2 regions of the Ureibacillus sp. 179-F W5.1 NHS genome follow, and region 1 is predicted to be linked to the other one. Evidence: a T-box and tRNA genes for the amino acid it is inferred to sense, from the RefSeq annotation. Region 1 holds a T-box; the other holds one or more tRNA genes.
What was found. A T-box is a leader RNA that pairs with one kind of tRNA and senses whether it is charged. The one in region 1 lies ahead of ACH0B5_RS12820 (valine--tRNA ligase), so its partner is inferred to be a tRNA-Val.
Positions count from the first base shown of each region.

Region 1 (3,428 bases):
GAGTATAGCGATGGTACTTATATCGAAGAATTGGAATTTGAAGGGAATAACGGTTATTTTGAATATGCACTACCTTTAGAAATTGATTTGCCTCGTGATAAAGTTGCGAGTGAAAGTCAGCCTCAAATTTGTATAAATGATGTATCGTACTTTGTATATAATGGTTCAAATTGTACATTTAAATGGGATGTTGATTGTCAATTTGAAGAATCTGTCGAAGGTGCTTTATTCCATTACGAAGTGGAAAATTCGTCATCGGAACAACCTCCAGTAACTGAAGAAATTCAATTTAATTATGAAGCCGTTTTCCCTGAACAACCTACGATACCAGAAAAAACAGCGAATCTTGAACCATTGAACGAAGCAATCACATTTACTGAACAGTTAAACGAAGATGAAACACAACAAGAAGAATCACAGATGACAGAAGAAATTCGTTTTGGACATGATGCTATTTTTCCAGAGGAGCCAACTGTTCAAGAACCATCAACTGCTCAAATGCAACCAGAGGTGGAGAATACAACTAATACCTCTGGACAAACTCCGACTGAAGAGCTGGAACTAGTTGTAGAAAATGAGAACGTATTATTCGATTCTTATGAAAGTAGTAGAAAATCATTGGATCATATTACGTTTTCTAGTGGTAACCTTGTAGAGAATAGTGAAGAAACATCTGAGTCTGTAAATAAAGATAAAGTAGTGGAATCGACTCAATATTTCCCTACGGATACGGATGATTTTTATCAAGAATTAACGGAGTCGTATACGATTCTAAATTTCTCAAATAAAATCATTCGCAAATAACCAACATAATAAAACTAATATGAGTAATAAAATAAAATCGCCAGTTGTTGGTACTATTAATGTTCGGATAGCTTGGAAAACCGCAATGGGAATGGCAATTTGTTTACAAAAAAATCGAGTTTTCCTAAGCCATGGTGGCAACAAATAGGGATTGTAGTTACTTCGTTTTTTCATATTTTCACTTCCTTTCATCAAATTTAATGTCACTTGAAAACTGTTAATGGTATATTATACAATAAGAATAGTTATACTTTGTTTAACCGTTGTCTTATACTATATAGTTATGATGAATTGTTAAATTGGTTTCATCAAATTGCATCGGTTGACAAAAGTGAAGTGAATAATGATGGATGCGATGAACAGGAAGAGTAAAATGTGCTTGCTTGCTTAAGAGAGGAAACGGTAGCTGAAAAGTTTCTGCTTGCAACCATTTGAACGTAGCCTTGGAGCAGCTTTTGTGAAATGATAGTAGCAAAATGCCGGGTAAACCCCGTTACCACAATGAGTGTCGAGATATTAGTGTTATTTCGTTTGAATTGATAACCTTATCTCGGAATTAAAGGTGGTACCGCGAAAAATAGAATCAAAACTCCTTCGTCCTTTTGATAGGGCGATAGGAGTTTTTTTATTTTATTCGCTTTTAAAAAATATCATAAGGAGGAGTCAATATGACAGAACAACCAAACTTAACAATGCCAACGAAGTATGATCCCCAAAGTATAGAAGCGGGTCGTTATGAGTGGTGGTTAAAAGGGAAATTTTTTGAAGCACAGCCTGAAAGCGGAAAGCAGCCCTATTCCATTGTAATTCCACCTCCGAATGTAACAGGTAAATTACATTTAGGGCATGCATGGGATACGACATTACAAGATATTTTAATCCGTATGAAACGTATGCAAGGATACGACGCATTATGGTTACCTGGTATGGACCATGCTGGTATTGCAACACAAGCAAAAGTTGAAGAGAAACTTCGCGAACAAGGGATTTCCCGTTACGATTTAGGCCGTCAAAAGTTCCTTGAGAAAACGTGGGAATGGAAAGAAGAATATGCTGGCCATATTCGTGAGCAATGGGCAAAAATCGGCCTTGCTCTTGACTATACAAAAGAACGTTTTACATTGGATGAAGGTTTATCGGATGCCGTTAAAGAAGTATTCGTTTCATTGTATGAAAAAGGCTTAATTTATCGTGGTGAACGGATTATTAACTGGGATCCAGCAGCAAAAACAGCTTTATCTGACATTGAAGTAATTTATAAAGATGTTGAAGGTGCGTTTTACCATATGAATTATCCATTGGCAGATGGTTCAGGTGTGTTGGAAGTAGCAACAACTCGTCCGGAAACGATGCTTGGTGATTCTGGGGTAGCCGTTCATCCAAATGACGAACGCTATAAACATTTAGTTGGTAAAACCGTTATCCTGCCAATCGTTGGTCGTGAGATTCCTATCGTAGCAGATGATTACGTAGATATGGAATTCGGTACAGGGGTTGTAAAAATGACACCTGCCCATGATCCAAATGACTTTGAAGTTGGTAACCGCCATAACTTAGAACGTATTCTCGTGATGAACGAAGATGGTACGATGAATGAAAATGCTGGAAAGTATCAAGGGATGGATCGTTTCGAATGCCGTAAACAAATTGTAGAAGATTTAAAGGCAGCAGGAGTACTTATTAAAGTCGAGCCTCATACCCACTCTGTAGGTCACTCAGAACGTTCAGGTGCTGTTGTGGAACCATATTTATCAAAACAATGGTTTGTAAAAATGCAACCGTTAGCAGAGGCTGCTCTTAACTTACAAGGGAATGAAGAAAGTAAAGTAAACTTTGTTCCTTCCCGATTTGAAAATACGTATTCCCGTTGGATGGAAAATATCCGTGACTGGTGTATTTCACGTCAACTTTGGTGGGGTCACCAAATCCCAGCTTGGTATCATAACGAAACAGGAGAAGTTTATGTAGGGAAAGAGGCTCCGAAAGATGCAGAAAATTGGACGCAAGATGAAGACGTATTAGATACTTGGTTCTCTTCTGCTCTATGGCCATTCTCTACTATGGGCTGGCCTGATGAAAATAATGAACTTTATAAACGTTACTACCCAACAAGTACATTAGTAACGGGATATGATATTATTTTCTTCTGGGTTTCTCGAATGATTTTCCAAGGGAAAGAATTTACAGGGGAACGTCCATTTAAAGATGTATTAATTCATGGGTTAGTTCGTGATGGTGAAGGACGTAAAATGAGTAAATCCCTCGGCAATGGTGTAGATCCAATGGAAGTAATCGACCAATATGGTGCCGACTCCTTACGTTATTTCTTAGCAACTGGATCATCTCCAGGTCAAGATTTACGTTATACAACAGAAAAAGTAGAATCGATTTGGAACTTTGCCAATAAAATTTGGAACGCTTCCCGTTTCGCTTTAATGAACATGGATGGGATGAAATATGAGGAAATCGATTTAACAGGTCATTTAAATGTTGCGGATAAATGGATTTTAACTCGTTTAAATGAAACGATTGAGCGGGTAACAAATTTAGCAGATCGTTATGAATTCGGTGAAGTAGGCCGTGAATTGTATAACTTCATTTGGGACGATTTCTGTTCATGGTAT
Region 1 covers NZ_JBIQFG010000030.1:384-3,811, forward strand. The annotation lists gene ACH0B5_RS12810 (hypothetical protein) at 1-804, shown strand, start outside; gene ACH0B5_RS12815 (hypothetical protein) at 781-978, opposite strand; T-box leader at 1,151-1,409, shown strand; gene ACH0B5_RS12820 (valine--tRNA ligase) at 1,473-3,428, shown strand, end outside.

Region 2 (3,428 bases), on a different contig from region 1:
TTCTTTTTCAAAAAGTAGTTGCATAAATATGGCAATAATAAATAAAAATCCTCCACATTTTGCTATTTCAATTCCGTACCAAATGGATATATTTGTATAGAAGCTTGCGACAAATAGTATAATTCCAGAAACGATAAGTAGCGCACAAACATTTGTAAATAATTTGAACATTATCGTCACTCCCCCTTGTGTTGTATTACTATATACATAGTATACAACAATCGTTCACAAAATAGCCATATGTTTTTCACTATTTGTTCAAATTTTTATTTTTTTTCGGAAGAAATAATAGATATGACTTGATTTTTATTCCCCTTTTACTAATGGCCAAATCCGTACATCTGCCCTTTTCGCAACATGTAAAATAGGTTTTTCGCTTTCAGGAACTATATTAAAATTCCGTCTTAATATATTTTCCTGTATCTTGGCCTCCCCATCAAATACGATCCAAGATGGATGTAAAATATTACATTGTAGTGGTTTACCTTGCTTATTTATTGTATAAAGACAATAACGTTCCAATAACCATTCATCTAAAGAACCTGCTGATGTCATATATGGAGTAGAAATCGGGTGATATTGACAATTAAATTGTCCTTTACTCATTTTTCCTTCAAAAAATACAGATTCATCGTGCCGCTCCATCTTAAGTGGCTCAAAAAAGTAAGGCAGTCCGAAAAAGGTTTTCGCACATTTAGCCGCAAACCAGTTGGCTGCTGCCAGATAAAAGAAAAAGACACCTGGTTTATCATTCACCATTACATATGTACGGATATTAAATCCTGGATATTCTTTTATACCTGGTAACGGTGGAAGACCTCTACCGCGCATGTCAGTAATGAGATAAGGAACAACGGATACCCACCCAAATCCATCATATGTATCCACTTTTAACGAAGTCGGTACAAGTTTTTGAAGAACTTCCTTTTTAACTGGATAATGGATAAACAAATTATCAATCCATGTTTGCTTCATTATCCATGGTAAAGACGGATAGTCCCTTTTATAACTTTTATATTTACTTTTTATCAAAATGCTCCTACCCTTCTTACAAATCATTAGTAGTAACATCTTTTACGAAAGGCGCCAACATTAGTCACTTAAACAAATTAAAAACTTTATAAAATTGGTGTAAGAAATGCTATGATTATGTAGTTACTGAAAAATGAAATGAGGCAACATGTTGAAAGAATATCAATACGATAAAATGCTCCATATAAATACACGTTCAAAACAAATGGAAGTTAATAACTCCATCCATTATCACCCTTATGAACCAACCCCCTATACAGCTTTAGAAGAGTTGTTTAAACATTATGAAGTCAATGACCAGGATACAATAGTCGATTTTGGTTGTGGTAAAGGAAGGTTAAATTTCTTCATTCATTATATGTTTCATGCCAATTGTGTAGGAATCGATATGAATCAACATTTTTTAGATGAAGCAATGAAAAATGAAAAAAGTTATTTTAGAAATGTGGGAAAAAATAAAGGATCCATTCTTTTTCACTGTTGTTTAGCAGAAAAATATGAAATTCAACCTGATGAAAATAAATTTTATTTCTTTAATCCGTTTTCCATACAAGTTTTTATGAAAGTATTCGATAATATAATGTTGTCCTATGAGAAGACTAAACGAGAAATGGATTTAATTTTTTATTACCCTTCAGATGATTATCAATATTTTTTAGAAACCCAATTATCCTTTCAATTTATAAAGGAAATCACGCTTCCTATTTTATATGAAAAAAATCCATACGAAAGATTTGTCATTTATCGTTTAACATAAAAACTAAAATCTATTCACGAGGGAAAAGCATTTTTTAGTTTTCATTATAAATTTTAATAGATTTTTTTATTACATATGGTAATATGTAAATAGAATAATCAAGGTCTTGTAGCTCAGCTGGGAGAGCACCACCTCGACAAGGTGGGGGTCGCAGGTTCGAACCCAGTCGAGACCATTCAATTAAAAGGTCGACAAACACTGGGATATTAATGTTTGTCGACCTTTGTCTTTGTTCTCTAATGTATTTGAATTTATCGAAATTTTAAATGCGTAAAGCTGATTGGAGGCACTACTTGTACTCATTAAAATTTTTTTCGCTAGGATATTGTTTCCTCCGATTTGTCTTTTACTTGAAGCATTCCCAATTTATGAAAAGTTGTTATTGAATAAATGGTAGCTACTACAATGCTTTATAACCTTGATCTCTTAAAAGAGTTTGTTTTGGTGAACATTGGGAGGAGGAGACAATACTAGAAGAATTCAGAAGTACTAGCGCAGCATATTTCTAAAGAATTAATTAAGAGTAATTCTTACTGAAAAATCGTATTGATGACTTCATCTAACGACATATTACTATCCAATTTGTAGGTACCAGGCTTTAAATCATTTGCCAGTCCTCTCTTTTCCACTTCATTGAAAAAGGTCATCGCATTATCAATGATTTCCCCCTGCACTAATGCATCTCCAACTTCGATACTCGTCATTCCTGATGCCACATTGATAACCGTACGATAAATGACTTTCTCATTATCTTGCTTTTCCGATTGGTCCGTTTGTTCTTTTTGAGTTTGTTGACCTTTTGCCTCTTCTTCTGCTGCAGCTAGTTGTTCGTCCCATTCTGTTTTAGTTAAAATAACATACCCAGCATTCGAGAGACTCGTTTTCATTTCCTCTTCCGTTGGGGACTTCGCTGTCACCTGATTCGTTTGTCCTTTCGGTGTAGACTGTGAAAAATAGACAATTCCACAAACACTTGCACTGATGAGAAGACCTGCAGCAAAGCTATTTATCAGATTAGCTTTCATTTGCTACCTTTCTCCCTTCCTTTTTTAATGACACATATGGAGCTAGAAGCTTTTCCACCTCTGATGGTTCAAGCTTTAATTTAGCGGCCATAACCTCCACTTTAAAATTTCTCTTATATAAATCTAGTAATTTTCGCTGTAATTCTCTTTCCTCATTACTAAGCCCAGCTTTTTGTGAAAGAATTTCATTTTCTAAATTCAAAATTTGAACTTCGTTTTGAAGCTTAGTAATCTCCTCCATTATCGTCATATACACCGTGTCAATTTCGCGTTGTTCTATCTTTGTAGCTTGCTTATTTTTGTACATAGAATAGATGAGTAGTAGTATTGCCACGATAAATAGTCCAGTTAAAGTCCATTCCATTGTTCAAACCTCCTTTGTATAAACTAATTTGACCAAGTTATTATACTTTGAAAACCACTAAATTTCGATTAAATTCTACAAAATACTACAATAGTCATTAATAATAAACGACTGAACGATTAGAAAGTTTCATTTCCCCTTTATTTATTTATAATGTTATTTTACTGAAGCCACTGAATAGTTTACTAACTTGGTCGGTAACAATGAAGCATCGGGGAAAATGATAAACAAAAAAGCACTTTCTTTTTCA
Region 2 covers NZ_JBIQFG010000021.1:699-4,126, reverse strand. The annotation lists gene ACH0B5_RS10580 (hypothetical protein) at 1-171, opposite strand, end outside; gene ACH0B5_RS10575 (YqjF family protein) at 307-1,032, opposite strand; gene ACH0B5_RS10570 (class I SAM-dependent methyltransferase) at 1,184-1,789, shown strand; tRNA gene ACH0B5_RS10565 (tRNA-Val) at 1,892-1,964, shown strand; gene ACH0B5_RS10560 (hypothetical protein) at 2,320-2,814, opposite strand; gene ACH0B5_RS10555 (hypothetical protein) at 2,804-3,178, opposite strand.
Region 2: it encodes a tRNA-Val, which carries the amino acid that the T-box ahead of ACH0B5_RS12820 (valine--tRNA ligase) is inferred to sense. The anticodon was not compared.